DNA from 3 places in the Pseudarthrobacter sp. 05T312 genome. Region 3 is predicted to be linked to each of the others. Evidence: predicted binding sites of a transcription regulator. Region 3 holds the regulator's gene; each other region holds the start of a gene.
The links. The regulator HrcA, encoded in region 3, represses chaperone genes, less so after heat shock. The targets are predictions, from matches to a motif close to TTNGCACTCGNNNNNNNCGAGTGCNAA.
Positions count from the first base shown of each region.

Region 1: a site for HrcA is predicted at 1,731-1,757, ahead of AC1DIP_RS02490 (FmdB family zinc ribbon protein). Genes of this name have one in related genera too.
Region 2: a site for HrcA is predicted at 3,049-3,075, ahead of groES (co-chaperone GroES). Genes of this name have one in related genera too.

Region 1 covers NZ_JBFTLY010000001.1:498,897-506,765, forward strand. Annotated here, with positions in the region: gene AC1DIP_RS02480 (AAA family ATPase) at 1-557, shown strand, start outside; gene AC1DIP_RS02485 (RcpC/CpaB family pilus assembly protein) at 569-1,291, opposite strand; gene AC1DIP_RS02490 (FmdB family zinc ribbon protein) at 1,403-1,675, opposite strand; gene AC1DIP_RS02495 (5-formyltetrahydrofolate cyclo-ligase) at 1,786-2,406, opposite strand; gene galU (UTP--glucose-1-phosphate uridylyltransferase GalU) at 2,540-3,445, shown strand; gene AC1DIP_RS02505 (GNAT family N-acetyltransferase) at 3,450-4,070, shown strand; gene AC1DIP_RS02510 (hypothetical protein) at 4,152-5,093, shown strand; tRNA gene AC1DIP_RS02515 (tRNA-Ala) at 5,215-5,290, shown strand; gene AC1DIP_RS02520 (metallophosphoesterase family protein) at 5,748-6,518, opposite strand.
Region 2 covers NZ_JBFTLY010000001.1:470,902-478,770, forward strand. Annotated here, with positions in the region: gene AC1DIP_RS02375 (glycoside hydrolase family 3 N-terminal domain-containing protein) at 1-435, shown strand, start outside; gene AC1DIP_RS02380 (shikimate 5-dehydrogenase) at 478-1,296, shown strand; gene AC1DIP_RS02385 (THUMP-like domain-containing protein) at 1,303-2,541, opposite strand; gene AC1DIP_RS02390 (hypothetical protein) at 2,596-2,976, shown strand; gene groES (co-chaperone GroES) at 3,232-3,525, shown strand; gene groL (chaperonin GroEL) at 3,605-5,215, shown strand; gene AC1DIP_RS02405 (dihydrofolate reductase family protein) at 5,417-6,019, opposite strand; gene AC1DIP_RS02410 (ATP-dependent DNA ligase) at 6,090-7,613, shown strand; gene AC1DIP_RS02415 (DUF389 domain-containing protein) at 7,629-7,869, opposite strand, start outside.
Region 3 covers NZ_JBFTLY010000004.1:39,321-47,189, reverse strand. Annotated here, with positions in the region: gene lepA (translation elongation factor 4) at 1-782, shown strand, start outside; gene hemW (radical SAM family heme chaperone HemW) at 808-2,037, shown strand; gene AC1DIP_RS07905 (DUF4870 domain-containing protein) at 2,074-2,484, opposite strand; gene AC1DIP_RS07900 (DUF3097 domain-containing protein) at 2,606-3,457, opposite strand; gene hrcA (heat-inducible transcriptional repressor HrcA) at 3,628-4,641, shown strand; gene dnaJ (molecular chaperone DnaJ) at 4,727-5,854, shown strand; gene AC1DIP_RS07885 (16S rRNA (uracil(1498)-N(3))-methyltransferase) at 5,857-6,630, shown strand; gene AC1DIP_RS07880 (GerMN domain-containing protein) at 6,623-7,540, opposite strand.

The DNA of each region.
Region 1 (7,869 bases), on a different contig from region 3:
AGCTGCTGGAACGCCTCGGCTGGCGGTACATGCCGCTGTGGACCATCGAGGTGTTCACGGACCCCTCGTCCTGCGCGGACCGCATTGCCGGCTACCTGGGCCTGGAAAAGATGGTGCTGCCGGGCCGTGCCAGCCAGTCCGTGGGGTTCCTTGACGATGACGTTGACCAGGCGCTCAATGGAATTGACGCTGCGCCGGCGGCGGGAGTTTCCTATCTGCCCCGGGATTCCGGTGGAGCACGTGACGGCGACGGTGGACGCCAGGAGACGGACCCCATGACTAAGGAACAGAAGCCTGCCGACGGCAGGCCTGAAGACAACGGCCGCGAGGAAGACATGCGCCAGGACGAGAACGTGAACGGACAGCAGGTAACAGCAGCTGATGGAGACGTCCCTGCCGGCCCGGCTGAAGGCACCCCGGTGTCCCGGACGGCTCCGGCCGGTACCGGAGCAGTCCTGCCCACCAAGGCCGCGGAGGACGACGCCCGCAGCTGGGGTGACCGCGATGATGACCACGACGCGTGGCTGAAGGAACAGAAGCCGCCGCACTGGGGCTGACCGCCGCCGGGTCACTGAGGGCCGACCAAAACAAAGAACAGTCTGCCTTGGGTGGAGGCTCCGGCCAGGCGGGATGACTGTTCTGCCGTGGCTGCCACCACGATGAGGCCGTCTGTCTCCGTGGTGCCCAGCCATTGTCCGCTCTGGCCGCCCTTGTTGGAGGTCCACAGCACCGGGACGGCGGACGCCAATACTTCGGAGGGGCCCTGCTGGTCGAACCCGTTGGCTGATGTAAGCACCACGTTGACCAGCTGGCCGGGGGAGACAAGTTGGATGGACGAGGCGTCGGCCATTCGCAGTGGCACCGCGGCAGATCCCGGCGGCGTCCCTGCCAGGAGGCCAGGGCCTACCAGTTGGGCATCGGATAAAAGTTGGCCCTTGCGCATCGGGGCGGCCAGCTGCTTGCCCTTGGCGGAGGCCTCATCCTGGAGGAAGCCGTCGGCGACCATGCCCGGGGGCACCTGGACCCGCGCCACATCCGCTTCGGTCACCGCTGTCCCCGCAGGCAGATCTCGGGCAGCGGCCAGGGCAGTGGCTGTGGCGAGCGGAGCGGGAGTGAGCTGCTGGACGGCGATCGCGGCGGCTGCGGACAGCAGCAGGGCAGCGGCAAGCCTGCGGTTGCGGCTCAGCCAGGCGGCGAGCCGGGCTGCAGGCGGACGTTTCCTGGGGCTGCGGCCGCCGGCGTTCGTGGGATACCTGAGGCCGGCGCGGCCACGACGGGGAAGGATGGGCATGCGCCCACGCTAACTGGGGGCGTACGCGACAGGGACCCGGGACGGCGGCTATGTGGACAAAAGCGGCCGGCGCTGGAACGCGCCGGCCGCCGTCGTGAAGACTATGTCCGTTTAGCTCGCGGCAGCTGCCGGCGCCGCAGCGGCGGGGGTGGTGGCGGGTGCGGACGGAGCCGCAGCCGGAGCGGGGGAGACGGAGCTGCCCTTGGAATCGCGGGAGTCCGTGCGGTAGAAGCCCGAACCCTTGAAGACCACGCCAACGCTGTTGAACTTCTTGCGCAACGTGCCCTGGCATTCAGGGCAGGACGTCAGGCTGCTGTCCGAGAACGACTGGACGATGTCGAAGGCGTGGCCGCAGTCCTTGCAGGCGTAAGCATATGTTGGCACTGGTGCTCCTCCTCTTGGGCAAACGAGAGGTCCCGTGCTGCCGCGTGGTAAACCATTAGCAGTCGCAGGGCCTGAGTGCTAATTCTATCACTGCGCCGCCAGCCCTGTGCTCAGGCCGCCCCCAACAGGGTCCGGTGCCCGGCAGGCGAAAGAACGGCCGGAACAGGGCGGTCGAACTCCTCTGCCGGAATGGTGCCGGCGGGCAGTAATTCATCGTCGTAAATAACAGCGGACAACGGGATTTCCTTCCCGGCCGTGGCCAGGTGCCCCAGGAATTTGTCGTAGTACCCGCCGCCTTGGCCAATCCTGTTGCCGGCAAGGTCCACGGCTGTGGCCGGAATGAAAAGCACGGACGCTTCCCCCGCGGTTTCGGGTCCGTGGCGTTGCCCGGTGGGCTCCAAAATAGGGGCATACCTGCTGCGTTCGAAGCCGGTGTCCGGCTTCCAGAACACCCAGCTCAGCTCCCGTGCGGGTTCGCATACCGGCAGCAGGACCTTGTGCCCGCTGCGGTGCAGGGCGTTGATCAGCGGCAGGGTGGGTGGCTCCTGGCCGACGCCAAGGTAGACGCACGCGATGCCGGGGAGACCGTCAGTCACCGATCCCGCCCACGCGTCGCCATGGGTGGCCAGTGCCAGGCCCGCCGCTTCAAGCTGCGCCGGCGCAAGGCCTGCCCGCCTGCGGCGATGACTGGCCCGGATCCCGTCCTTGATGGCGTTCGTCTCCTGCAGCATGCTGTCCTTCCTGCGTTGCCCGGTGGTCCGCAGCCTGCAGCCAGGGCAGTCCGGGTGCCGGCCTGTCGCGCCGGTGGTTACTGAAATAGCCGGTGGTTACTTAAATACTTGACGCTGACGTTAGATTAGTCCGGTGAACACCAGTAATCCCAGAGTCCGCAAAGCCGTCATTCCCGCAGCGGGCCTGGGCACCAGGTTCCTGCCTGCCACCAAGGCGATGCCCAAGGAAATGCTTCCCGTCGTGGACAAGCCTGCCATCCAGTACGTCGTGGAGGAAGCCGTCCACGTGGGCCTTAGTGACGTGCTGATGATCACCGGCCGCAACAAACGGGCCCTCGAAGACCACTTCGACAGGGTGCCGTCCCTCGAATCGGCCCTCCAGGACAAGGGCGATACCGAAAAGCTCGCGTCCATCCAGGCAGCCAGCCAGCTCGGTGATATCCACTACGTGCGGCAGGGCGATCCGCACGGACTGGGGCACGCCGTGCTCCGGGCAAAGCAGCATGTAGGCAATGAAGCCTTTGCCGTCCTGCTGGGCGATGACCTCATCGATGCCCGTGACGAACTCCTCAGCACCATGATTGAAGTGCAGGCCCAAACGGGCGGCTCCGTCGTCGCCCTCATCGAAGTGGAACCCTCCCAGATCAGCGCCTACGGATGCGCGGACGTCCAGGAGATCGACGGCGAAGACTACGTCCGGGTCAACCGGTTGGTGGAGAAGCCCTCGCCAGAGGAAGCGCCGTCCAACCTTGCGCTGATCGGCCGCTACGTCCTGCACCCTGCGGTGTTCGAGGTCCTTGAGCACACAAAGCCGGGCCGTGGCGGCGAAATCCAGCTGACGGATGCCCTGCAGGAACTGGCGTCCGGTGACGGCGAGGGTCACGGAGTGTATGGCGTGGTGTTCCGCGGACGCCGCTACGACACCGGCGACAAGCTGAGCTACCTCAAGGCCTGCGTCCAGCTGGCCATCGACAGCGAGGACCTGGGCCCGGGCCTGCGGGAATGGCTGCCGGGCTTCACCGCCAGCCTTTCCCAGTAGCGCCGTGCGCACTGGACCCATCTGGCCGGTCACCCTCGAGTGCGGCGACCTGGTCCTGCGGCCCATCCGCTACCGCGACAAGAAAGAGTGGAGCGAAGTGCGGTACCGGAACAGCGAGTGGCTGGCGCCGTGGGAGGCTTCCAACCCGGACCCGGGCGGTGGACTCCCTGACTACCGGCACATGGTCCGGTCCCTCAATATCCAGGCCGCCCAGGCCACCGCGCTTCCCTTCCTCATCACCGAGTGGAGGCCGGGCCTGCGGAACCCGGCCATCGTGGGCCAGCTGACAGTGTCTTCGATCGTCTGGGGTTCAGCCATGATGGCCACGTTGGGGTATTGGGTGGACCACTCCCGGGCGGGACGGGGGATAGCCCCCACATCCGTGGCGCTGGTAACCGACCATTGCTTCCGGGCACTCGGCCTGCACCGGATGGAAATCAATATCCGGCCCGAGAACGGCCCGAGCCTGCGGGTGGTGGAGAAGCTGGGGTTCAGGGACGAGGGCTACCGGCCCCGCTTCCTGCACATCAACGGCAAATGGGCTGACCACCGTTCGTTTGCGCTCACCTCCGAAGAGGTCCCGGAGGGCCTGCTTGGCCCATGGCTGGCATCGCACCGGTCATAAATCCAACGGATTGCCCACGCGGACACGACACACCGTAGCTAATGCGGCCTGAGCAGGCATGATGCTCATACGGTTTTGAGTGTGGACTTCCCCCTTAGCAGCTCAGTGATCCTTGTGGTTGCCGTCGCGCTCTGGATTGTATGGGTTGCCCCTTACGTCCTCCGGAACCGCCGGCACCAGTTCCAGCCCGCCGTCGATTTCCTGGCAGACGCCCCCGCCGATGAGAGGCCGGACCCCCAGTCCGGCCTGGTCTTAAACGTCGCCGCCCAGCAGGAGAAAGCCATGGAACCCAGGAAGAGTGCCGCATCCGGTGCCGGCACTGCAAGCACCCCACCTGCGGCGCCGTTCCGCATCCGCTACGGACGGACTTCCTTGGCCCTGGTGGGGCTGCTGTCACTCGTCACCGCCTTTATCTTCGGCGTGATGCTTCCTTTCGGGTTCGGTTCGGCCGCCCTTCCGCTCACCTGCACCCTGCTGACGGTTGCATCCGTGGCACTGCTGCGTTGGCTCGCCATCCGTGACCGTAAGGCGAAGGTGGACGCCGCCTTCCGCTCCGCAATGAGCGCCCCGGTGCGCCGTCCGGACACCGTCGAGGCAATTCCGACGAAGCCCGAAAGTGCCCCCACACGGCGTGACAGCCCGCTTTTCGACGCCGAGGCCGGGGAGCCGAAGGCCAAGCCCCTGACCGCAGTGGAGCTGCGGGAAGCAGCCCTCGCCGTCGCCATCGCGGCCGGCGACACCAGCGCGGCCACATCCGCACCTGCCGCTCCCGTGAGCACCCCGTGGGAGCCCGTAGAGGTCCCCAAGCCTGTCTATGTGGAGGCTCCCAAGGCCGAGCGTCCCGAACCGAAGCCGCTCGAGCTGCCGGAAGCACCAAAGGCAATGGGGAAGCCCTCGCTGAAACAGGGCGCCACTTCCACCCCGGCTGCTGAGGCAGCGGCCGCAACGGAAGCGCAGCAGCTGTCCAAAGCCCAAAGCGCCCTCAGCAACCTCGACGACGTCCTGCAGCGCCGCCGCGCATAGGGTTATGGGGTGCCCCCCGGCGCCCCTGCGCGTCAATTGGCGTTGGGCTGCGAAAATTTGTAGCCTAGGGACACCGGTTCCGAACCGGCGGGCAACAAACCCGCAGGACGCGGATACGCCCGGGGCTATAGCTCAGTTGGTAGAGCGCTTCGTTCGCATCGAAGAGGTCAGGAGTTCGAATCTCCTTAGCTCCACCATTTGTAGGGGATTTTCGAGTACCCCGGCTTCAAAATAAACACTTTCATAACACTTTGGACCCCGAACGGGGGCGTTATCGGTTCTGGGATGAAGAGTCATGGGAATGATCTTAGGTTCCTGGCACGCTGGCGTTGCAGGCGCCGCGCGGCCGAACCAGAAAGGGCTCTGGAGTCGAGCGGCGAGGTGACAGCGCACTCGCGCCGTGAAGATCGGCTTGTCACTGGCTCTCCTGCTATCCCGACCGGCGAGAGATAGCCTGCCCTTTTCTGGAGATAAGATACCTCTGCCGACGCTGCATCGACCGGCCTAGTGCCACCCAAACCTTGTTTCAGCCAGCCGCTGGTGCCACTAGGGGCCACCCGACCGGGCCACTGCGAGCCAGAGGCTATTTCGCGGTGCATTCACTAGTCGCAGGCAGCCACTACTGGGAGGTTCCGTCCTTTGTTCCGGCGTTGATCAGTTGCCGGAGAGGTCCAGCGGCTCCACGACGAGGCCTTGTTCGCCCTGTGTGACCAGGACGGCGTTGGTCCGGCGGTTGTACTCATTTGCGAGAACTTCCACTACGGTGACACTGTCGTCCGGGTGCACGAGCTCGTGGGTTTTCCGTTGGTGCCAGTGCCCGCAGAACACGTGGGGCGGCCGGAGCTCGTCCACGACGTCCTGGAGAAGCCGCCTGGTCACGTTCGCTCGGTCGACTACGCCCGGCGGTAGCTTGAAGTCTCCAACCATCGGCACGGCCAGCGGAACGTCATGCGTCACGAGGACATCAACCGGGCCGCCGTCAATGAGCCGCTGCGCGTCCTCCCGTGTCGGCTCCTCCGAGTCCCACCAGGACATCCCCGGAGTGCGGTGACTGGCATCGATACTGTAGGCCCCACCGATGGAGCCGACTGTCAGCCCCTCTATGACTGCTCGGCCGCCGCGAGGGAACACTCGGATGTTTGGCCGCCAAGTGGCCAGGCCATCCGGTTCTATTTTGAGCTTCAATCCCGTGTCCCAATTATCGTGGTTCCCGAGGCTGTAGAAGAGCTTCTGCCCGTGGTCCTCCAGCATGTGGTTCACTCTGTTGGCGTGCTTGGGCCTGTTGCGCCCCGGCCAGTCGAAAGCGTCATCACCAACGTGGATCAACGAGCGGACGCCCGCCCTGGCTGCGGAGCGAAGCACGGTCCTCATCCAGCTCGTGTCGCCATGTGTGTCGCCGATGAAAACCAGCCTGGGCTCTTCCATGCTGCTCCTTTCCTCGTAACGAACTATCTACTGGGTCGCATCCACAATCCGGAGACTCACAGACTCACAAGCGGTCACAAGACCCACGACGGGCGGCAGTAATAGAAGTGACAGCAACTCCAAGTCATAGGTACAGCACGTACCAGTTCAGTACATGCAAGTATGGCTTGATCAAAGAGCCAGTTGGATAGTCTCCGCTGTCGCTCACTCACCATGACGCTGATCGGAGCCAACCCAAAATGATCGTTGAGACGAAACGGCGTACTATCCCCTGGACCTGGGTGCCATGACGCTCAAACGGATCCTCGGGGGGCGCCCCGGTCGACGTTCCGGGTATTGCGCACGACCTGCCTGCTTCGGTGGCCTCGTTGCGCAGGGACGGGGAGTCCATCCCTTTTACTTTCATGGCGCCCCTGGAGATAGGCAAGCCCGCCAGGTTCCTACTGAAGCTAAGCGGCGACGGGCTTGAGACGTCCCCAGGACGACCACTGACGTCCTTAGTATCAGCACTGACCTATGACGTGACATCGGCCGTGCGGGCTGCCCTGGCGATGGCACGGGTAAGTCCTTAGCCGAAGCTGGCGCACGAATCTGCGTAGATCCGTCGCCCCGGGGCTTATGTGATACGTGAGGGGGCGGGTGTCTGCACCGTGCCGACCAGGTGAATCTGGGGGTCCGGGACCTGTACCGGGTCAAAATACCAGGGGGCTTGAGGCTTCTGCCTACCGTTCGGCCTACCTTCCCTACGCTGGCCTACTTTCGAAAGTAGGCAGATCCGAAGGGCAAATTCCGCGGAATCTAGGGGTTTTTGGGGGTTTGGGAGGTGTGAGCCTACCCTCCCTACCCTTTTTTGAGAAAACACCTTGGAGAATCCCAGAACACTCACTTGCCCCTTATGGGAGAGAGTTTCCCGGAGAAAGGTAGGGAAGGTAGGGCGGGTGGCCGCGCTCAGGCCAAATCCGCGCCGTTACTGGGATCCCGGGGCATGGATGGGCCTACTTTTCGTCCAGGTGCCTGAGTAGGCAGGGTAGGGAAGGTGAAGGTAGGCTGCCGTGCAGGCGGCCCTCCCCAATTTCCACTTTGGGCCGAAATGATTCGCTTGTTGAGCAGCTTGGGCGGGGATTTGCACTTCTCTAGAGATCCCAAGGGTGCGCCCCTAGCGGTCTAGTAGCCCGCCACCGCCCCCGCAGAGGCTTTCTTGCTAGGCCGGCACCAGCAGGGTGTAGACGTGCCAAACGTTCGATGCGGCTTCCGTTCCGATTTGAAACAGGATGGCGGTTGGGGCGTCAAGACCGAGCAGACTGGTCGCGATGAGTCCGCAGATCGTGACTAGGAGGCAGCGAGCAAGGAC
Region 2 (7,869 bases), on a different contig from region 3:
GGAACCGCGGGCGCGGGTGCTCCGGCAGGAAGCGGGGCGGCGCTGTCGGCCCAGGTTTCGGCCTCGGCTGTCACAGTGGTCTCCGGTCCCTGCAGCGGACCCCTGGTTCCCGGTTCCGTGCGGGTAGCCGGCGGGGGACCGGGGGACCGGGAGCGCTTCGAAGCCGCCGCCGCACGAGCCGGCGTCAAGATCGGATCGGGACCCCTGGTCAACCTCATCGGATTCGGCGGCAGACCGGCCGGCGGGGACATCGCCGTGTCCCTTGACGCTCCCTGGCCGCTCCAGGAGTCCACCGCCCCGGTGAAGCTGGCACTGTACGGCCGCACCGACGCCGCCTTCGACGCCCTGGTCGCCGTGCTGGCAGGGAAGGCCCCGGCGCCGGGAAAGCTGCCCGCCGCCGTCGGGCCCTTCCCGGCCGAAACCGGCTGCCCCTGATTCCCCGGCCGCCCACGCCCGCGGGAACGCTTTAATGGAGTGGTGCCCATACTGAATAAAGACATGACCCTCTGCATCTCGCTCTCGGCCCGTCCCAGCAACAACGGGACCAGGTTCCACAACCACCTCTACGGGCAGCTGGACCTGAACTGGATCTACAAGGCCTTCGCGCCCACCAACCTCGAACAGGCCATCGCCGGTGTCCGCGGGCTGGGCATCCGGGGCTGCGCCATCTCCATGCCTTACAAGGAAGACGTCATCGCGCTGGTGGACGAGATGGACCCCTCCGCCAAGGCCATCGACTCCGTAAACACCATCGTGAACACGGACGGCCACCTCAAGGCCTACAACACGGACTACACCGCGATCGAACAGCTCCTCGCCACCAACGCGGTCCCCACGGACTATTCCGTGCTGGTGCAGGGCGCCGGCGGCATGGCCAAGGCCACCGTTGCAGCCCTCCGGGACGCCGGATTCACGGACGTCACCGTCATCGCCCGCAACGAGGCCGCGGGGCGTGCACTGGCGGACCAGTACGGCTTCCAGTGGCGGGCAGCGCTCGACGGCGGGACGGCCGACCTGATCATCAACGTCACCCCGCTGGGGATGGCCGGCGGGGCGGAAGCGGACACCGTGGCTTTCCCGCCGGAAGCCATCAACGCGGCCCGCCTGGTGTTCGATGTGGTGGCGCTGCCCGCCGAAACCCCCCTCATCAAGGCCGCCCGCGCGGCCGGCAAGCCGGTGATCAACGGGGCCGAAGTGGCCACTATCCAGGCGCTGGAGCAGTTCGTCCTGTACACGGGCGTCCGGCCCACCCCGGACCAGGTGCGGGCAGCCGAGGAGTTCATGCGCGCCCAGTAGGGGCAGCTAGGCGGGTTCCACCACGATGGCCACCCGGTCCTCACCGATGCGCGTCAGGACCAGGGTGGCCGACTTGCCGCCCTTCTTCGCGTTCTTTCCGCCGGGCAGCAGCTGCTTCCGCAGCTCTTCCGGGGTGACCGCCGTGCCGCGCTTCTTGATGTCCAGCACGGTGATGCCCTCCTGCTTTACCCAGGCCTTCAGCGCCTTGACGTTGTACGGCATGACCTCCAAAACCTTGTAGGCCCGGGCGAACGGGGTGGCCAGGAGTCCGGGAGCGCAGATGTAGGCGATGTGCTCGTCCACCAGGTGGCCGCCGAGCTGCAGCGCCACATCCGCCACCAGTCCGGCGCGGATTACGGCGCCGTCCGGTTCGTACAGGTACCCCTCCACCGGGCCCACCGGTGCGGCCGGGCCCGCGCCGAAGTCCTCGGCGCTGGTCAGCTCCGCAGGTGCCTGCGGTCCCAGGACCAACGCGGCGCGCCGGACTCCAGGGCGGCGCACGGCGTTGAACCACAGGGTCACCTCCGTGACGTCACCGGCCACCGACACCCACTGCGCCTCGCAGGCCGCCGGCACGGATTCGTGCGGCATGCCCGGGCCCATCTTCACGCCTACTGCCTTGCCTTGGGCAGCCAGCGATTCCACGAAGGACAACGGCGGGGAGAAGGCTTCGGGGTCCCAGATCCGCTTGGTGCCCGAGGTGGAGGTGACCCGCCGGGCGGGGTCCAGCCAGACGCCGTCCATCCCGTCGAGGGGGACGGACGCGGCGTCAGCATGGACCACTGTGGCGTTGGGGAAAGGGATGAGGTTCACGGTGGCGCAGGCCGCGGTGGTCTCGTCCATTTCGACGGCGGTGACGTTGATGTCCAGGGACGCCAGGGCCAGGGAATCGGCGCCCAGGCCGCAGCCCAGGTCCGCCACATGGCTGATGCCGGCGGCGGCGAACCGCTGGGCGTGGTGGGCGGCCACATTCAGGCGCGTTGCCTGTTCCAGACCGGCCTGCGTGAAGAGCATCTGGCGGGCGAACTCGCCGAATTTTGACTCCGCCTTGGTGCGCAGCCGCGATTGAGTCAGGACGGCCGAGACAAGCCCTGCAGGGTGCCCGGCCTTCCGGAGTGCTGTGTTGAGCTCGAACGAGTCCTCATCCCGGTACGGGCCCAGGGATGCCAGCAACTCCCAGCCCTCGGGGGTCAGCAACGGTGCGATTTGGTCCTGTGCCATCTGGTCCTGGGGAGCGTGAGCCATGGGTTCCAGCCTAGTGGAGGAGCGGGTGGGCGGGATGCGGATACTGTTGAAACCATGGATGAGAGCGCAGCCACCCGCGAGCCCGATGACCACGAATCGCGTGACCGCGGCCCGGCCAGGTTCGCCCGGCCGGTCCTGATTGCCGCGGCCGTCGTGGCCGTGGTCTGCATCGCGCTGCTGGTGATCATCTTCCTGCTCGATACGTTCAACGCCACCGTTTACTCGGTAGGCGGCAACGACGTCCAGGACAACACCCAGGAGGCCAGGGACATCCGCGGGCTGTACGACGGCGCGCGGGCCGGAAGCATCTTCTTCCTCGTTGCTGCGCTGCTCGCCGCAGCGGTGTCCGGCTGGGTGCTCTTCCGGGGACGGAAGCAGGGCGGCAGCGACACGGAGGGCGGCGAGGACGTGGACTTCGACGACCTGGGCCGGTAGGGACAGGGCGCCATTTCGCGTCCCCGGCCACCTGCCGTCGTCCGCCCCGGGCTGTACGCCCATGACGAAACGTTGGCACTCACCTTGACCGAGTGCTAACTCATACATAGAGTCTTCATTAGCACTCTCCCTAGGAGGGTGCTAACACATGAAGAGCTGCCAGCCAGGCTGCTGCCGGCACCGCGACGACGGTTTGCCAGCTACGGCGGAAAGCTTTCCAGTCCACGAATTTGCTGACGAAAAGGAGAGGTCCGAGTGTCGGTCTCTATTAAGCCTCTTGAGGATCGTATTGTTGTCCGCCCGCTCGAAGCCGAGCAGACCACGGCTTCCGGCCTGGTCATCCCGGACTCCGCACAGGAGAAGCCGCAGGAAGGCGAAGTTGTCGCCGTAGGCCCCGGCCGCTTCGAAGATGGCAACCGCGTTCCCGTTGACGTAGCCGTTGGCGACGTCGTCATCTACTCCAAGTACGGCGGAACCGAAGTCAAGACCGGCGGCACCGAGTACCTCGTGCTGTCCGCCCGCGACGTCCTGGCAATCGTCGTCAAGTAACTCTTCCGGATCCCCGTGCTGCCGGCCATGCTCACGCTGGCCGGCAGCGCGGGGTTTCTGTCTTTGAAAGGACAAAACCATGGCAAAGCAGCTTGCGTTTAACGACGCTGCCCGCCGGTCCCTTGAGGCCGGCATCGACAAGCTCGCGAACACCGTCAAGGTGACGCTCGGCCCCCGCGGCCGCAACGTCGTCCTGGACAAGAAGTGGGGTGCCCCCACCATCACGAACGACGGCGTCACCATCGCCCGCGAAGTCGAGCTGGACGACCCCTACGAGAACCTTGGCGCACAGCTGGCCAAGGAAGTAGCCACCAAGACCAACGATGTTGCCGGCGACGGCACCACCACCGCCACGGTCCTGGCACAGGCGCTGGTCAAGGAAGGCCTGCGCAACGTTGCAGCCGGCGCTGCCCCCGGCCAGATCAAGCGCGGCATCGAGGTTGCGGTTGAGGCCGTGGCCGCCCGCCTGCTGGAGAACGCCCGCCCGGTCGAAGGCACCCAGGTAGCCAACGTTGCCGCCATCTCGGCGCAGAGCGACGAAATCGGCGAACTGCTCGCCGAGGCCTTCGGCAAGGTGGGCAAGGATGGTGTCATCACCATCGAAGAGTCCTCCACCACCCAGACCGAACTGGTCCTCACCGAGGGCATGCAGTTCGACAAGGGCTACCTGTCCCCGTACTTCGTCACCGACGCGGAGCGCCAGGAAGCAGTCCTCGAGGACGCACTCATCCTGATCAACCAGGGCAAGATCTCCTCGATCCAGGAATTCCTGCCGCTGCTCGAAAAGGCGCTGCAGAGTTCCAAGCCGCTGTTCATCATCGCCGAGGACGTTGAGGGCGAGGCCCTGTCCACGCTGATCGTCAACCGCATCCGCGGCACCCTGAACGTCGTGGCCGTCAAGGCTCCCGGCTTCGGCGACCGCCGCAAGGCCATGCTGCAGGACATCGCCACCCTCACCGGTGCGCAGGTTGTCTCCCCGGAACTGGGCCTCAGCCTGGACTCCGTGGGCCTGGAGGTGCTGGGTACCGCCCGCCGCATCACCGTCACCAAGGACAACACCACCATCGTGGACGGCGCCGGTTCGGCCGAGGACGTAGCTGCACGCGTAGCCCAGCTGCGCGCCGAGCTGACCCGCACCGATTCCGACTGGGACCGCGAGAAGCTCCAGGAACGCCTGGCCAAGCTGGCCGGCGGTATCGGCGTCATCAAGGTCGGCGCTGCCACCGAGGTTGAGCTGAAGGAAAAGAAGCACCGCATCGAGGACGCCGTGTCCTCCACCCGCGCTGCCCTCGAAGAAGGGATCGTTGCCGGCGGCGGCTCCGCCCTGATCCACGCCCTCAAGGCACTGGATGAGGATGCTTCCGTCAAGGCCCTCGAAGGCGACGCCGCCGCAGCCGTGGGCATCGTCCGCCGCGCACTGGTGCAGCCGCTGCGCTGGATTGCCCAGAACGCCGGCTTCGATGGCTACGTTGTCACCTCCAAGGTTGCCGACCTTGAGACCAACAACGGCTTCAACGCCAAGTCCGGCGAGTACGAGGACCTGATCGCCGCGGGCGTCATCGACCCGGTCAAGGTCACCCGTGCAGCCCTCCGCAACGCGGCCTCCATCGCCGCCCTGGTTCTCACCACCGAGACCCTGGTCGTGGAGAAGCCTGCCGAAGAGGACGAGCACGCAGGCCACAGCCACTAACGCTGCGCCCTGGCGGCTTACCGCTGAAAAGGCTGGTCCGGCATCTGCCGGGCCAGCCTTTTGCGTTGTTGTCCTGGACGGTGGCTGGGCCCACGCCGCCAAGGTTCCCTGGCCGAGCGAAGCGAGGTTAGGGGGCGGTGGGTGGGCCCACGCCGCCAAGGTTCCCTGGCCGAGCGAAGCGAGGTTAGGGGGCGGTGGGGACTAGCCGGCGTCCATCTCCCGCGTCTCAACTTCTCCGGCACGCTCGTACACCAGAGACACCGCACCCTTGGGGAAGCTGCGGGCCTGCTCGGCCAGCGTGAAAGTGGAGGGAACCGTTCCGGCGTCGAAAAGGCGCTTTCCCTGGCCCAGGACCACGGGGTACAGCCAGAGGTGCAGGCGGTCCAGCACATTGGCAGCCAGGAGGGACCGGATCAGGACGCCGCTGCCGAACATATGGGTTTCCCGGTGCTCCTCCCGGAGCCGGCCCGCCGCCGCGGCATCCGGCAGGACTGTGGTGCCGGCCCAGTCCGGGTCCGCCAGCGTGGCGGAGACAACGTACTTGGGCACGCGGTTCAGGGCATCGGCGATGTCACCGGACTGGTGCGGCCAGTAGGAGGCAAAGATGTCATAGGTCCTCCGGCCGAGCAGCAGGGCATCCATCCGGCCGATCTCGGCTGCTATCGAGGCACCGGATTCGTCGTCGGACACGGGGGCCTGCCAGCCGCCGAAGGAGAATTCGCCCTCGGGGTCTTCTTCACGGCCGCCGGGCGCCTGGTAGACGCCGTCGAGGGTGATGAACAGGTTCGCCACGATGATCCCCACGCGCACATTGTGGACCCGCGCCCGCCCGCTGTCCAGTGTCCCGGTCCAGTGCCCGTGGCAGGATGGTGCCATGCTGCTCCTCGAGCTTGTGGACACCACTAAGGCCGTCGCATCAACCCGTTCCCGGCTGGCAAAGGTGGATGCCCTGGCCCACCTGCTGCGCCGGCTGGAACCGGCGGAGATCCCGACGGCGGTGGGCTTGCTCAGTGCCAAGCCCCGCCAGGGCCGGGTAGGGGTGGGCTGGAGCGCGGTGGCGGCGGCCAAGGAAGAACCGGCAGCGGAGCCACGCCTCACCGTGTCGGACTTCGATGCCGCTCTGGACCGTCTCCTGGCTACATCGGGCAGCGGGTCGGGTGCGGAACGGGCCGCCATCCTCGGGACGCTCATGGCGGCCGCCACCGAACCGGAACAGTTGTTCATCGCCGGCGTCCTGCTTGGAGAATTGCGCACCGGTGCCCTGGAAGGAGTGCTGACGGACGCCGTCGCCCGCGCCTCCGACCGGCCCCTCGACGCCGTGCGGCGTGCGGCCATGCTGTCCGGCGACCTCGGCGGGACGGCGCTCCTTGCGCTGACCGGCACCCCGGCCGAGCTTGACGCCGTCGGCCTGGTGGTGGGCCGCCCGGTGCAGCCCATGCTCGCGGCCACCGCCGGCAGCGCGGCTGCCGCCCTGGAAGCGACGGGGGAGGCCTCGGTGGAATTCAAGCTCGACGGCGCCCGCATCCAGGTGCACCGGTCCGGCAGCGAGGTACGGATCTTCACCCGCAACCTTGCGGAGGTCACGCACCGCCTGCCCGAGGTGGTGGACCTGGTCCGCGGGCTGCCGGTGCAGGACGTGATCCTCGATGGCGAAACCCTCGCCCTGGATGAGGAGGGTGCGCCGCGGCCCTTCCAGGAAACCATGTCCCGCTTTGGTGCCGACGCAGTCAGGGAAACCTTGCTGCACCCCTGGTTCTTCGACGTGCTGCACATCGACGGCCGTGACCTGCTGGACGAACCTCTGGCCACCCGCATCGACATCCTGGAGCGGGTGGCCCCCGCACACCGGATCCCGGGGGAGGTCACCGCCGACCCCGAGGTCGCTGAGCGGGTTTCGCAGGATGCCCTGGCCGCGGGCCACGAGGGCGTGGTGGTGAAAGCCATCGGCTCGGCTTATGCTGCCGGCCGGCGCGGATCCAACTGGGTGAAGGTGAAACCGGTCCACACCTATGACCTGGTGGTGCTTGCCTGCGAATGGGGCTCTGGACGCCGGACAGGGATGCTGTCCAACCTGCACCTTGGTGCCCTTGACCCTGCCGGGGAGTTCGGCGAACCGGGCGGCTACGTGATGGTGGGCAAGACGTTCAAAGGCCTTACCGATGAATTGCTGCGCTGGCAGACCGGACGGTTCCAGGAGCTTGAGGTGCGGCGCACCGCCGGCACCGTATGGGTTGAGCCGGTCACCGTCGTCGAAATAGCCATCGACGGGGTGCAGCAGTCACCGCGCTACCCCGGCGGGATCGCGCTGAGGTTTGCCCGGGTCAAGCGCTACCGGGAGGACAAGGCCCCGGCTGAAGCGGACACCATCCAGGCACTGCGGGCTTTGCTGCGGCCATAGCGACAGACTTCCGGATCAGGCCTGGCGCCGGGACCCGTTGCGCTGGCGTTTCAGGCTGCGTGCCACGCCGTCCGGCAGCCGACGGGTGATTCTCCGGTAGAAGAGGAGGACCGCGACGGCTGCCACAACGATGCCCACGAGGTTGAGCAGCAGTTGCAGCGCGGAGCCTGCGGCCTTCTGGTATTCACCCAGCACCAGGGCCACCGCCACGTAGCCGGCCGCCGGCACGGTGGTCACGGAGATGAAGACGCCGATC
Region 3 (7,869 bases):
TGCTGCACCTTGAGATCACCCGCGAACGCCTGGAGCGGGAATACAACCTCGACCTGATCTCCACGGCACCGAACGTGGAATACGAGGTGACTTTGGAGGACAAGAAGGTGGTCCGGGTGACCAACCCCAGCGAGTACCCCACGGGCAAAATCGCCGAGGTCCGCGAACCGATGGTTTCGGCCACCATCCTGGCCCCCAACGAATTCGTCGGGGCCATCATGGAACTGTGCCAGTCCCGCCGCGGCGTCATGGGCGGCATGGACTACCTCTCCGAGGACCGGGTGGAAATCCGGTACCGCCTGCCGCTGGCGGAAATCGTGTTCGACTTCTTCGACATCCTTAAGTCCAAGACCCGTGGCTACGGCTCCCTGGACTGGAAGGCCGACGGCGAGCAGGTCGCCGACCTCGTGAAGGTGGACATCATGCTCCAGGGCGAACAGGTGGACGCCTTCAGCGCCATCACCCACCGCGACAAGGCCTACGCCTACGGCGTGATGATGACCGGCAAGCTCCGCGAACTCATCCCGCGTCAGCAGTTCGAGGTGCCGATCCAGGCGGCCATTGGCTCCAGGATCATTGCCCGCGAAAGCATCCGGGCCATCCGCAAGGACGTGCTGGCCAAATGCTACGGCGGTGACATCTCCCGAAAGCGCAAGCTGCTGGAGAAGCAAAAAGAGGGCAAGAAGCGCATGAAGATGGTGGGCACGGTGGAGGTTCCGCAGGAAGCGTTCATCGCCGCCCTCACCACCGACGAATCGAAGGACAAGGCCAAGAAGAAGTGACCACCGCGCAGCAGGGGACCCGCTGATGCCCAGCGTACTTCCCCTCGGCGACCCGGCGCCGTCGGACGGTCTGCTGCCTGCCCAGGCTGCGGACGATGCGGCGGGCCGGGCCTTTGGCCTGTACGTCCACATTCCGTTCTGCGCGGTGCGCTGCGGGTACTGCGATTTCAACACCTACACCGCTACGGAACTGGGCGGCGGCGCGTCGCAGGATGCCTACGCGCAAACCGCAGTGTCGGAAGTGTCCTTGGCCGCCCAGGTGATGAGTCGTTCGGGGCTGCCGGAACGCAAGCTCAGCACTGTCTTTTTCGGGGGCGGTACACCCACCCTGCTTCCGGCCGATGACCTCGCCCTGATCCTTCGCGCCGCCATTGACCGGTGGGGCATCGAGGACGGCGCCGAGGTCACCACGGAAGCCAACCCCGATTCGGTCACCCCCGAATCCCTCGCCATCCTCAAGGAGGCGGGTTTCACGAGGGTCTCCTTCGGCATGCAGTCCGCAGTCCCGCACGTGCTGAAGGTCCTGGACCGCACCCATACGCCCAGCAGGGTTCCGCAGGTGGTGCAGTGGGCGCGGGAGGCCGGGCTGGATGTCAGCCTGGACCTGATATACGGGACGCCGGGGGAGTCGCTTGCCGACTGGCGCCACTCCCTGGAGACTGCCCTCTCCTACCAGCCGGACCACATCAGCGCCTACGCGCTGATTGTGGAGGACGGCACCAAGCTGGCCGCGCAGATGCGCCGCGGCGAGGTGCCGGGAATTGACGACGACGACCACGCCGACAAGTACGAACTCGCCGACCAGCTCATCACCGATGCAGGGCTCGGCTGGTATGAGGTCAGCAACTGGGCGCGGAGTCCGGAGCACGCGTGCCGCCACAACCTGGCCTACTGGCGTGGCGACGATTGGTGGGGCATCGGCCCCGGCGCGCACTCGCACGTGGGCGGGGTGCGCTGGTGGAACGTGAAGCACCCGTCCGCGTATGCCAACCGCCTGTCCCAGGGGCATTCGCCTGCGGCGGGCCGGGAAACCCTTGACGCCGAAACCAGGAACATGGAGCGGGTGATGCTGGAAGCGCGCCTGCAGTCAGGCCTTGAGGTTTCGGCCCTCAGCGCCGGAGGAAGGCACCAGGTTGCAGGGCTCATTGCTGACGGCCTGGTGGAGCCGGCCGCCGCTTTCCAGGGCCGCCTTGTCCTTACGCTGAAGGGCAGGCTCCTGGCGGACGCCGTGGTCCGCCGCGTCCTTCCGGACTGACGGCCGCCGGCGCGTCCAAGGGGAGGGCCCGCTCCGCTACTTGATCCAGCGCAGGTTGTACTGGTAGCGGTGCGGCTGGCCCTTGTTGACGTGGATCCCTGCGGCCACGGAGAAGCAGGTCAGCGCGACCCAAATCAGGGTTGCGATCACGGCGAAGATGTTGCCCACGTAGGGAATGAACACCAGGATGTTGGCCAGGACGGCGGCGATGGTGGGGGGCAGGCTGAAGTTCAGTGCCTCTTTGGATTCCTGCGCGGTGAACGGCCCGCGGTGGCGGAAGATCAGGTAGATCAGCAGCGAGGGCACGCAGCCAAGGATCCCGCCGAAATGTGCCAGCGTGGCCCATTGGCGGTCCTCGCTGGCCGTGAGCGGCAGGGCATTGGCGGGGACGCCATGGTACTCGGAGCGGCCTTGGCCGTCCCTGTGATCACGTGCGTTTTCTGCCACAGTCTGTTCCTTCGGAGATGCAAGTGGTGCTGACGTCAAATACGGGTGCGGTGTGCAATACCCCTGGGAGAGCCGGCATTGCACTATCAAGAATACTGGCTCCGGGGGCAGTGTCCGCCCTTCAGGGCACGGTGAGGAAGTCGATGACTTCCTCAACCCGCCCCAGCAGCGATGCTTCCAGGTCGGCGTATGTGCGGACGGCACCCAGCAGTTTCTGCCATCCGAGGCCGATGTCTTCCTTGGTGGCGTGCGGCCAGCCGAAGGCTTTCAGGATCCCGGTCTTCCAGTCCTGTCCACGGGGCACGGCAGGCCACTTGTCGATGCCCAGCACCGCCGGCCGGATAGCCTGCCAGACATCAACGTAGGGGTGTCCCACGATCAGGACATTCCCGGCCGCGCCGGGGGAGGCCATAACGGCGTCGGCGATGCGGGACTCCTTCGAATCCGGAACGAGGTGGTCCACGAGGACGCCGAGCCGCCGGCCGGGACCGGGGTTGAAGCCGGCAACCGCAGCGGCGAGATCGTCGATGCCGTGCAGGGGTTCGACGACGATGCCCTCTACCCGAAGGTCGTCGCCCCAGACCTTTTCCACCAGTTCGGCGTCGTGCTTGCCCTCCACCCAGATACGGCTTGCCTTGGCCACCTGGGCCCGCTGGCCGGCGACCCGGACAGAACCGGAGGCCGTCCTGCCGGCGACCGGACCGCCGGCAGCCGGACGTGGTGCCGGGGGCACGAGCCTGATGGGCCGGCCCTCCAGGAGGAAACCGAAACCCAGCTTGAAGGACCGGGACTTCCCGCGCCGGTCCTCCAGGGCAACCACGTGCATCCCTCCGGATTTTTCCACCCGCGTCACGGCACCCACCCAGCCTGACTGCACATCCTCCAGCACCATGCCCCGCTCCACCGGCACCTCGGGCAATTCCGCTTTGGCCGGGGCGGATATGCCGCGGGGCCCCCAGTTTTGGTAATCCATGGATTCGATCCGCCTAGCGCTAGGTCCTCCGCACCGGAATTTCGCCCGGAGCGGTACCAATGCTAACAACGGGCCAAGGCATAATAGACTGTTAGCACTTAGGCATGTCGAGTGCTAACAAGGTGGCATCTGGCGGGGCATGGGCCCCGCACCGTGGATGGAGGTGGAGAGTGAGCGAGCCACGCAAACTGGAAGTGCTGCGGGCCATCGTGGAGGATTACGTCCACTCCCGCGAGCCGGTCGGGTCGAAGGCCCTGGTTGAGCGGCACCATCTTGGGGTTTCCAGCGCAACTATCCGGAACGATATGGCGGCCCTTGAGGACGAGGGATTAATCACGGCCCCCCACACCAGTGCAGGGCGGATTCCCACGGACAAGGGCTACCGCCTTTTCGTTGACCAGATCTCGGCGGTCAAGCCGCTCTCTGCAGCCGAACGCCGGGCCATCCAGTCCCTGCTTGAAGGCGCAGACGATCTCGACGACGTCCTGGACCGTACTGTCCGGCTGCTTTCCCAGCTGACCAACCAGGTGGCTGTGGTCCAGTATCCGCACCTCAGCAAGGCACTGGTGCGCCACATCGAATTCGTGCTGCTTGCCCCCCGCAAGGTGTTGGTGGTGCTCATTGCCAACAGCGGCAAGGTGGAGCAGCGGGTCATCGACGTCGGCCAGGACCTGGGCGACGACGCCGTGGCAGCACTCCGCACGCGTTTCCTCGCCGCACTGTCCGGGACGCCGCTGAGCCGGCTTGCCACGGCCCTTCCCTCCGTCGTGGCGGGCACAGCGCAGGCACACCGCCAGGCTGCGCACGCCCTGGCACTTGGCCTCGAGGGTCTGGCGCAAAACACCAGGGAGGACCGGATGGTCATGGCCGGGACAGCAAACCTGGCCCGGTCCAACGTGGACTTCCCCCTCAGCATCGGCCCCGTACTCGAGGCCCTTGAGGAGCAGGTGGTGATGCTGCGGTTGCTGAGCGAGATGGCACAGGACCACCGCGGCGTTGCCGTCAGCATCGGAAGGGAGAACCCCTACGACGGCCTGGCCGAGGCCTCGGTAGTGGCCACCGGCTACGGCCCCGACAGCGTCGCCAAGGTAGGGATCCTGGGCCCGACCAGGATGGACTACCCCACCACCATGGCCGCCGTCCGGGCAGTGGCCCGCTACCTTTCCAGGATTTTGGGGCCCTGACCCGCGCGGCCGGAGCATTCTCCGGCCGGGAACAAAGAGCCGGGCGCCCGACTGAACGCAGTACAACAAGGAAGAGATACGAACTTTGAGCAGCCACTATGACGTCCTTGGAGTCTCACCCGAAGCTACGGGCGAAGAGATCAAAAAGGCCTACCGCAAACTGGCCCGTACCCTCCACCCGGACGTAAACCCCGGTGAGGATGCCTCGGAACGCTTCAAGGCAGTAACTCACGCCTACGAGGTCCTTTCCGACCCCCAGAAGCGCCGGATCTACGACACCACGGGCAACGAGAACGGCACGGACAACGGCTTCGGCGGAGCCGGTTACGCGGGCCAGGGCTTCGCATTCCAGGACATCTTCGACACCTTCTTCGGCGCCGGGGGCAGCTCCGGCCCGGCTTCCCGCGTCCGCCGCGGCCAGGACGCCCTCATCAGCGTCCGGATCGACCTTCGCGACGCCGTGTTCGGCGTGAACAAGAAGCTCGAAGTGGACACCGCCGTCGTCTGCCCCACCTGTGAGGGATCCTGCTGCCGGCCCGGCACGCACCCCGAGCGCTGCGACATCTGCGGCGGCAGCGGCCAGGTCCAGCGGGCCGTCCGCTCCATTCTTGGCCAGGTCATGACGGCGGCCCCCTGCGGCACCTGCGAAGGGTTCGGCACCGTCATCAAGGACCCCTGCAACGAATGCAGCGGCCAGGGCCGAATCCGCAGCCGGCGTTCGCTGACCATCAAGGTACCCGCCGGCGTGGCCACCGGAACCAGGATCCAGCTCTCCGGGCAGGGCGAGGCGGGACCTGCCGGCGGCCCCGCCGGCGACCTGTACGTGGAAATCCGTGTCAACAATGACGCCACCTATGTGAGGGAAGGCGATGACCTTCACGCCACCCTGCACATCCCGATGACTGCCGCCGCCCTGGGCACCGACGTCAACCTGGAAACCTTCGACGGCACCCAGGACATCGACGTCAAGCCCGGAACCCAGTCCGGCGAGATCATCACCCTGCGCGGCCTGGGTGTCACCCACCTGCGCGGCTACGGCCGCGGGGACCTGAAGGTCCACCTCCAGGTGGACACGCCGGCCAAGCTCGACCCGGCGCAGGAGGACCTCCTCCGGCAGCTCGCCAAGCTTCGCGGGGAACAGATCACCGAGGGAAAGCTCGCCGCCAGCGGTGGCATGTTCGCCAAGCTTCGGGACCGGTTCGGTAACCTGTAGCGGTGAGCAATCCCGTCTTCTTCACACCCGCCGGCTCGCTGGCCGGAATGGTCCCTGGCGGCCATTTTGTCCTGGACGGTTCCGAGGCACGCCACGCCGTGACGGTCAAACGGCTGTCGCCGGGAGAGTCGGTGGACATCGTCGACGGCGCCGGCACCCGCATGACCGGAAAAATCGTCGCAGCTGCCCCTTCCGGTCTCGAAGTGGAGTGCGGCGCCGTGGCCACGGATGAAAGGCCGGACGTCCGGCTGGTACTGGTCCAGGCGCTGGCCAAGGGTGACCGCGACGAGCTGGCAATCGAGACGGCCACCGAACTGGGGATCGACGCCGTCGTACCGTGGCAGTCCGAACGGTCGATCGTCCGTTGGAAGGGCGACAGGGCCGCCCGCGCCCATGCGAAGTGGGAATCTGCCGTGGCGGCGGCCGCGAAACAGGCGCGCCGGGCCTGGATTCCCGAAGTCCGGGCTGCGGTTGAAACGGCAGGGCTCTCCGCTGCCGTGGAGGCCGCTGACCTGGCGGTCATCCTCCACGAAGACGCTGTGCGCCCGATGCGTGCTGTCCTTCAGGAGTGGCAGGGGAGTGCCCCGGCCGGGATCCGGGAAGTCCTGTTGATTGTCGGTCCGGAGGGTGGCATCAGCCCGCGGGAAGTAACGAAACTTTGCGACAAAGGCGCCGTGACTGCCCTGTTGGGGCACCACGTCCTGCGGTCCTCCACAGCCGGTCCGGCCGCCGTCGTGCTGGCAAGCGACATCCTTGGCCGGTGGGCCGCTACCTGACCTTGAAGGACCTCGTGTCCTCATTGCGGTCCGGCTCCCCGCCGGAACCTGCCTGGGCCACCCGGAGCTCGTAGTCGCCCGGTGGCAGGTTGAGCGCCAGCGTGAAAACTCCCGCCTGCCCCTGGGCGGCGGCCGCCGTGGTCTCTCCGGTCAGGAAGGGCGTTTTGCTGCCGCCGTCCCCGGACTGCAGGATTTGCCAGTGCAGCTTTGCCCCCGGCGACGTGCTGCGGCCGGTGATCTTTACGCTGCCGCTGGGCACCTCGGTGTTTTCCTGGGGATCGATGATCCAGACCGGCGCCACCAGGCCGGCGGCCCGGGTCATCAGTGCGCCCAGCTGGACTTTTCCGAACGCCACGTAGTCCGTGTGGCCGTCCACCAGGATCCGCACCCGGATCTGCTGCCCGGTGTCGATCAGGCCCGAGCTCGCGGCGGCTGCGGTGGCCGTGTAGATCAGCTGCTGGATGGCCCGGGCCGCCATATCAGCGTCGAGGTTGCTGTTGAACGCATCAGCGGAGACGTCAACGGTGATGATGTCCTTGCCCGAAATGGACGTAGCCAGTTTGTCCGGATTCTGCCACGGCGTGAAGAAATCAGGGTCAAGCGGTTTCTCTGACATCATGGCGCGCAGGGCCCGTGTCACCGGGTTTTCCTGCTCCGGGACGTCCCGGAACTCGCGGTAGAGGAAGACGTTCCCGCCCGTGCGGCCGATCCAGTAGACAGGCGCCTTGTTAGAGGACTGGGTGGTTTCCAGCGGGGCGCTGGTGGAGGGTGCGTCCGGCATGGTGCCGCCGGTGGCCGGGACCGAGGCGACGGTCCCCGTAGGGGCTGGTCCGCCTTCGGCAGTGCAGGCAGCGAGCACCGGAACGAGCACCAGGATTCCCGCGAGGACGGCCGGGCGCAGGCGGCCCAGGGGTCGTCCTGCCCTTTCGGGCACAGAGGTTTCCGGCACTGTCCTGCCCTTGTCCTTTCATGGCGTGGCGGGCCGATCCCCCTGGCGGCCTGGCGTTCCAGCAGATGCTGCTGGATTTCCAGCATTGCACAGGGGAGGGCCGCCCCAACCGCACTTTTGCCTCCCCGGCCGCAACTGCAACGGGAACGATATGAGGCCGATATGAAGTTGATACCAAACGCTGCTTTTCGTTGCCGGCGGACGGCCCTTCAGGGTGGCGGAGGTGCAGGTCACTGGCCCGCAAAGTATCCGGCCGGGGCGTGTGCTGGCGTAAGATAAAGGGATCGCTG